2 regions of the Eubacterium sp. F2 genome follow, and region 2 is predicted to be linked to the other one. Evidence: riboswitches for the same ligand, from Rfam matches in the RefSeq annotation. Region 2 holds a riboswitch; the other holds the start of a gene.
What was found. A riboswitch is a leader RNA that binds a small molecule or an ion and turns the genes downstream of it on or off. The one in region 2 is predicted to bind lysine.
Positions count from the first base shown of each region.

Region 1 (4,009 bases), 810 kb from region 2:
AAGAGACCCGCAGTAGAGTATTTCGCGCCGCCCTGCTGCACCGATTTTCCGCTTTCTACGCAGCCTTTTGTCACCATGCTGGCGAAAATTACCGGGAACCGGGTCATGTGCATGCTCTGCATGATGTTGTAGCCTTCTGTGACCAGCTTATAGTGGTGAAGGATCTGCATCTTCAGGGCATTTTTAAAATCTTCGATTGTCCTGAACTTGCGCGGATCGCCTGTCTGAAGACCCATGAGTTTTCCCGTCTTCGGATCGACGCCATTGTGAAGGACGAATTCGATCATCTTTCCCATATTGACGTATCCGGCATCCGGAGAACCGTCTGTCGCTCCGCCTCCCGGGCCCGGCTGAATGCAGCCGACAATCGTCCAGTCTCTGGCTTCTTCCATGGAACAGCCCTTTCCAAGAGACATCTTCATCGCGGCTTCATCATTGAAGAATCCCGGATTTGCCTGGCCTTCCTGAATCATCCGGCAGCCCATGCGGATCAGTTTTTCCGGCGTATGCTTCCAGACGCGGACTGCCATAACCGGCTGCGTGGTTCTCAGTTCATCAGCAGCCTGCAGGCAGACATAGGAAAGTTCGTTCGTCGCATCTTTTCCATCTGGGGTCTGGCCTCCGACAACCAGAATTTCCCACATCGGATATCCTGCAAAAGACGTCGCATACCATTTATCTCTGACTTCATAAACTTCGCAGGCCTTCAGATACAGGCATTCCAGCATCTCCAGCGCTTCTTCTTCTGTGATGTTTTTCTCGTCGAGGACATCCTTCTTGTAAAATGGCCACATATACTGGTCAAATCTTCCAAAACCGCTGGCGGTTGTGCAGACTTCGATATGGAAGGCCACATGGGCAAACCAGACCATCTGTAGAGCCTGCTGGAAGGTCTGTGGTGGATTTTCCGGAACGACTCTGCAGTTCTCTGCAATCGTCAGAAGCTCACGCTTTCTCTTCGGATCATCACAGGCTTCTGCCTGGCGTTCTGCCTCCTCCGCCATTCTGTGTGCATAGGTAATCAGTCCTTCGCACTGAATGATGCAGGCCTGCCAGAAGTTGATTTTCTGTTCAGCCTCCTGGCCGCAGCGAACCGTCCGTTCTATATTTGTCCGGCACTCTTCCATGTAGCCCTTCAGGCCGACGGTGAGGAGTTTCTCATGGTCGCAGGTCGTCTCACCGGAGACGCCGTTCCGCAGGCCGACGGTGATAATATCATCTTCGATACACTTCTCCGTGTGCGGCGGAAGAGCGTGCTTAGACATGTCTTCCATGGACTTCCCCTTCCAGTACGGAAGTGTCTTCAGGATCGTCTCTCTGTCTTCCGGCGAAATATCATAGGGATCCTTGCTTCTCGTCGTGAAATCGTCGATATCACTCGCATACCACTGGCTGGACTGGAATTCCGGATGCAGATTCGCGCCGCGGTACTTATTGGTCGGCGTTCCGACAATCAGCTCATCCCGGTTGATCAGTGTCGTCATATGCTCCATGATGTAGCGGACCACCTCCGCACGGAAAATCGGAATGGCATCGCCGGCAAACTTTTTTTATGCCTCCGTCTCCAGAACAAGACGTTCAGAAGTAATGCAGGGTCTGGAATTCCAGAGCCGGTCTCTCATTCTTGTCAGTCGTTCATTCAGCATGTTCTCCTCTCCCTTTCATCGAATAAAGAAAAAAACCATGGTCCGCAAAACGCTTCCCATGGCATCATCATACAACATCGATTTTTACATCTGCTTCAAATTTAAAGCAAAAGTCATAATTATTGTGTTTCTATATCTTCAGACAGCGCTCCGTCTGCATCTCTGCAGCGACAGTCCGTCATATCTTCTATGACGTCCCAGGATACTGGTATCGGGCGGCCAGTTCCTTCGGCGAATTGCCCTTTCCACAGGCCGGCTTCCCTGAGCCTTTCTCCCCGTGTACTGATGCGCTTCGCAACCTCTATCTTATTGTTTTTCTATTTTGTGCACTTCTATTAAATCACCCAGATGGCATTATGTCAATCGATTATTTGAATTTACGAACATATTTTCTTTATTTATTTGTGCGCGCAGCACAAATATCTTTCAGCTGAACAAAATACCATGCAAATGGATACCGATCTCATCCATTGTATCCGTACCCACTTCATATTCCCGGCTTTCTTTACTTCCCCACCGCCAGCATGCCGTCCATGACTGCATTCCGGAATCCGTCTTCCTCTAGCTTTTTCACCATCTCAAGGGTCAGGCCGCCCGGGGTGCAGACCTGATTCTGCAGCTGAGCCGGGTGTTTTCCGGACTGGAGAACCATTTCCGCACAACCCTTTACGGTTTCCGCGCTGAGGCGGACGGAATCGTCCCAGTTGAAGCCCTGCATGGCCGCCGCGTTCGACATGGCGTCGATCAGCATAAAGATCATCGCCGGTGAACTTCCGGTAACCGGAACGATGCGGTCCATCATTTCTTCCCGGATTTCCACTGCTGAGCCGAAACCTTCGATCAGCTCCAAAAGCAGCTTTTTATGTGGCTCTGTCACGTTCTCGTTGAACGTTACGCCTGTCACAGAAGAACCGACTGTTGCACAGATATTCGGCATAGTTCGTACAATTTCTGTGCCATTTCCAAGCAGTTCTTCTGACTCCGCCAGGGAAATCCCTGCCGCGATCGTCCAGATCAAGGTATGATTTTCCGTAACAACAGCGGCGGTTTCCCGGCAGACCGGCGCGTGCATTTTCGGAGGAACGGCAATTAAAAGGACATCACATGCCGCAGCTTCAGCATTATCCCCTGCCGCTGAAAATCCGTCATTTTCTATGCGCCGTCTCGTTTTGTCTGAATGTCCTGACACCAGAACGTCTTCTGCCTTCACGACGCTGCTTCTTACAAGGCCCTTCAGGATCGCGCTTCCCATCAGGCCGTAGCCAATTGCTCCGATCTTCATATCAAAACTCCTTCCAGATGGTCGCACTCGTGCTGAATGATTTCCGCCGGCATCCCCGAGAATTCGCGTGTCTGCCACTTCATCTCCGTGTCCTGAAAACGCACCGTAATTTTCTCGTAACGCATGGTTTTCCGCGTGCCAGGAAGGGAAAGACAGCCCTCTTCCGTCTCATAAGGCCCGCTTTTCGCTGTAATCTCCGGATTCAGCATCACCAGATCCATCAGCCCCAGCGATACGATAATCATCCGCTTCCGGCTTCCGATCATGTTCGCCGCCATCCCCACGCATTCATCGCGGTGCGCATGCAGCGTGTCCTCAAGATCGTACGCAATCTGCAAATCCGCCCTGCCCGCGGGCTCCGATTTCAGCCTCAGGAACATGGCGTCCTTCATAATTGGTTTAATCATAACGTTTACTTTCTCCTCTTCGTTTCTATTTTATCCCGACAGGCGATTCCCTGTCAGCTTCTCTCACGACAAAAACTCCAGTCAAGGGGATTCCCTTTCTCTGCTTCGTCAAGACTCTGATCTGCAGCACAGAACATCGAACCTGTTGCCCCATTGACAGACAAATTGCTGAGCAGCCAAACGGCAGCTGAAATTAGTGTATACAGAATACAAGTCTGTGATTTTCCTCGGTCCAGTCATTTTTTAGCGATCTACACGCTGCTCTGCCGTCTCATCATCGCGGAGAATTTCGCCTTCGCTGTAGAGCACGGCCTCGCCTGCGACCTTGATTCTGTCGTCGGCTCTTTGTGTATACAAAATACCAGACCGCTCTGACGCCTGAAAACAGGTCAGGCTGTCCTTTCCAAGACGGTCACACCAGTAAGGCGTGATCATGCAGTGAGAGCTTCCCGTGACCGGATCCTCATCAACCTCAAGTTTCGGGCCGAACACGCGGCTCACGCTGTCGTATGCCGGATCATCGGACGGAGCCGTAACCACCGTCAAAAGCCCGTCCAGCTGCCTCAGTTTTTCCATATCAGGCTGCATTTTCCGAACGGTTTCTGCATCCTTCAGGACGAGCAGGAGGTCTCTGTCCATATAGGCTTCCAGCGGCTCTGCGCCAATTGCGTCAG
Region 1 is NZ_CP176393.1:2,187,102-2,191,110, forward strand. Features, by position in the region: gene ACI77B_RS09525 (glycyl radical protein) at 1-1,529, opposite strand, end outside; lysine riboswitch at 1,782-1,958, opposite strand; gene proC (pyrroline-5-carboxylate reductase) at 2,152-2,928, opposite strand; gene ACI77B_RS09535 (peptide deformylase) at 2,925-3,335, opposite strand; gene ACI77B_RS09540 (PhzF family phenazine biosynthesis protein) at 3,579-4,009, opposite strand, start outside.
Region 1: linked by a shared signal. The riboswitch ahead of ACI77B_RS09525 (glycyl radical protein) and the one ahead of dapA (4-hydroxy-tetrahydrodipicolinate synthase) in region 2 are both predicted to bind lysine.

Region 2 (4,009 bases):
ATGCCGATTTCGTTTTTTTCTCGCTTACAGTGTCCTGAACGGCCGCAATGATACTCTGCATCCGGACGGACCTCTTTCACCGCGTCAGCGAGCATCAGAGCCGTTCCGCTCGGTGCATCCAGCTTGCGGTTATGGTGCGCCTCGACAATCTCCACATCCGCATCAGGGAATACCTGTGCAGCAAGCTTTACGATCTTCGTAAGGAACGCTACTCCAACCGACATATTCGCAGAATAGAACACCGGAATCTGCTCTGCCGCTTTCCGGATCATTTCCTTTTCTTCGTCCGTCTGACCGGTTGTAGCAACGACTGCAGGAAGCTTATGCGCTGTGCAGTAGTCCATCAGTTCTTTTGTACCTGCATGGTGAGAAAAATCGATGACCAGGTCTGCTTCACCGGTATAGTCCTCCAGGTGCTGCAGGGTTCCGTCATTTCCGCTCGGGCTGACTCTGGCAGCGACTTCCATATCCGGAGCATCTTCTACCAGTCCTTCAACAATCTTTCCCATATGTCCGGCTGCGCCGGTAACAATTACCTTAGTCATTAACCTCAACCCCCTGTGCTCTCATGGCAGCCAGAAGACGCTGACGGTTCTGCTCTTCCATCGGATACATCGGAGCACGGACAATATTCTTGCATCTTCCCATGGCTGCTACTGCTGCCTTAACCGGAATTGGGTTGACCTCACAGAACAGTGCACGAATCAGATCACGGAAACGAATCTGCAGCTCTGCAGCGCCCGCAACATCACCGGCAAACCAGCGGTCCGTAATTTCAACAGTTTCTTTAGGAAGAACGTTGGACAGCACGGAGATGCATCCCTTTCCTCCAAGGGACAGAATCGGAACGATCTGATCGTCGTTTCCGGAGTACAGTGTGAGCTTGTCACCAACCATAGAAACGGTATCCAGAATCTCAGACAGATTTCCGTTTGCTTCCTTGATTCCAGCGATATTCTCATGCTCAGCGAGCTTAGCATAAGTTTCCGGCTTAACATCAACACCCGTTCTGGAAGGAACGTTGTAAATAATAATCGGCTTTGTAGATACGTCTGCGAATTCATTGTACATGCGCACCAGGCCATTCTGTGTTGCCTTGTTATAATATGGTGTAACTACGAGGCATGCATCAACTCCAGCCTGGCAGGCAAATCTTGTCAGCTGCAGTCCATAGTTCGTGTCATTGCTTCCTGTTCCTGCAATAATTGGAACACGATGGTCAGCGCGCTCTACTGCAAACTCAATGCACTTTTTATGTTCAGCGTCGGAAAGTGTAGGACCTTCACCAGACGTTGCTGCAATTACCAGAGCATTGATTCCCTGTTCAATCTGCCAGTCAATCAATTTTCCGTAACTGTCAAAATCTACACTTCCATCCTCGTTGAACGGTGTAACCAATGCAGTTGCAATTCCTCTGAAAACTTCGTTTGCCATTTTAGAACCTCCTGATTCTTAACAGATAATAGTAAAGAATGCATTGAGATGAACAAAAAAGCAGCTGATACGGAATCAGCTGCTTGATAACTATCATTCCCGAATTACTGCAGTCAGCATACACGAAGAAAATGCATTCGCACAATTTAACAGCCAGACCTCCCATCTCTGTTCGTCATTGGATCAAAGCTGTTTTTCAGTGCAGGGCATACACATCGTAAATCTCTGCCAAAACTAACAATTCAGGTGTTCTTATCAAGGATAGCGCTCCGCATATATTCTTTATGCGACAGTCAGACAGATCTTATTCTGTCCGCCCGGATATATCACCCCTGCAGCAGTGATACCCTCGGCGTCTGCTCCTTTCCGGCCCCCTGCTCTGCATAGCATGTTCAAAAGCCGTACTATTAGCCCGACGCATCCTCTATCTCAATTTGTGATTCAATAATAACTTTTTTGTTCTCATATGTCAACATGCAATGATTATTTTTTATTTTTTGTTGCCAAAATACAACTTTATTTCCCAACAGCAAGAGAAAAATTATCCACCGCAGCCGCGGCAGACCGTGCAGTATTCTCCCGGTTCCGGCGGCCATTGCTTTGCCATCGTCACTGCTGAAAAATATACACCCATCTTGCGTCACGGTCGCTGTGTTTTTTCAGGGATTTTCGAAGCTGCTGGTTCCACTCCGAATCCGTTTTCCACCGTGATGAATCTTCAAGCGTGTACATAGTTTCAGCAGAAATAAACCGGTAGTCCGGCTTATGTTCACGTTGAGGCATTCCGGCTCCTGTCAGAACAAGAAAGATCAGAATACAAAAAATGAGGCAGAGCGTCTTGACTTCCCGTTCTGCCTCTCTTCCCATATATTTCCCTGTAATGTATTCCGACCGCGTATTTTTAATGCACGGTAGACGGTGTCGCATCAGCTACCAGCTTCATAAATTTATTCAGAACAGTCGTAATTCCTTCCTGTACCTGGTTTCCGAAAAACACTGCAATACCTACCATAGCAAGAGTAACAAGTACTGCAACAATAATCACACCGTATTCCTGTAAAAATGTATTCATGTTATATGATCTCCTTTTCTCCACAAAAAAGTGCTGTCATGCCGGCAGTTTTCACCATACATAAGCAGCGGTTTATATTATAGTTGTACACGTAATTTTCAGTTATATCGTCTATCGCCGATATTAAGATCCAGACAAAATTAATTTTACTGTATTAACGTTTTCGAATCCTGTATTTGACACAGGATCTGCTCGTATTTTGACCATACTTTCCTCCCTGCTACAGCTTCAGCCATAAGACAGCAACGATCAGATAATATTTCTTTTATATAGCTCCCGCCTTCTTAGGCACTGATAAAACAGGCAATAAATCACACATGTATACTTCCTTGTATTACGCCTTTCCTGGACAGCTGAAAAATCGGCATATCCGCATAATAGGTCAGACGCACCAGGGCAGACTCATGGCTTCCTTCCGGTATCACTTCCAGATGACTGTCTTTTCCCAGAACGGAAATACGCTTCTGGCATTCTGCAGCTGCCTGCGGGCTGCACCTTGCTGCCTGAAGTTTTGTCATACATTCAGCATGGACATTCTCTGCAGCAGATACCTGCATCTGAAAAGACAGGAAACAAACCGCCGTTGCCGTCATAATTGCAATCCCGATAATCATCAGCATCGTAGGAATAACGGATTTCATTATCGTCCTCCTTTCATCACAGGCGTTCTGCACTCGATATGAAAATAGGACCCGTGCTCTGAAACAGACTGTTTCATCATGCGGGCTCCCATGCTCTGAAAACCTGTCATTCTGACCATCAGCATCATAAGAACAACCGCAATGACTGCCGCAGCCAGAAACATTCCATACTCCTGGGTAAACCTTTTCACCTGCTAGACCATCCTTTCCATCACAGAAACGGCAAATCCCGCCATTCCACTGGCAATCAGCCACTGCCAGATGGCAAATATACCTATACCGGCCACAGCCTCTACAATCCACGTACCATATTTTTCCATTAACCCTGTCATTTCATTCCTCCCTGTAATCTGCATCAATCTAAATCACATGCAGACAAAAATATGCAAAACCATATACGACCGGCATTGTAAACACCACAGCGATCAGAAGTTCACCGCAGTCAGCCATAAATTCACTCATTAAAATGCCCCCTTTGACAAGCCCATAAATCCTGCCAGAATCAGCAGCAGATTAATGATCAGGTAAAACGACATCATCAGCATCGGCAGTATACTGATCAGGGTAATCCCGGAAAGATAATCTGCATTTCTCAGACGTTCTGCCTGTTCCAGCTGCTTCTGGTTTCTCCTGACCAGTTCCATGATCTGTCTCTGCGCATCTTCTGCAGGCAGATTCTGAATCGTAAACAGTGTCTTGAAAGACGCAGTCAGTTCTTCCGCGTGATACTGCTGAAAAATATTCAAATACGGCTCCAGTGAAGCAGGATTCTTTTCGATCGCGGCGAGAAAGTGCCCTAAAAAACGCTGCATCAGCGGTGAAGCTGTATGCAGCGTCATTTCAACGGCTCTGACCGGAACCA
Region 2 is NZ_CP176393.1:1,379,384-1,383,392, reverse strand. Features, by position in the region: gene dapB (4-hydroxy-tetrahydrodipicolinate reductase) at 1-545, opposite strand, end outside; gene dapA (4-hydroxy-tetrahydrodipicolinate synthase) at 538-1,434, opposite strand; lysine riboswitch at 1,689-1,869, opposite strand; gene ACI77B_RS05765 (hypothetical protein) at 2,336-2,506, opposite strand; gene ACI77B_RS05760 (hypothetical protein) at 2,818-3,147, opposite strand; gene ACI77B_RS05755 (hypothetical protein) at 3,147-3,338, opposite strand; gene ACI77B_RS05750 (hypothetical protein) at 3,342-3,479, opposite strand; gene ACI77B_RS05745 (hypothetical protein) at 3,609-4,009, opposite strand, start outside.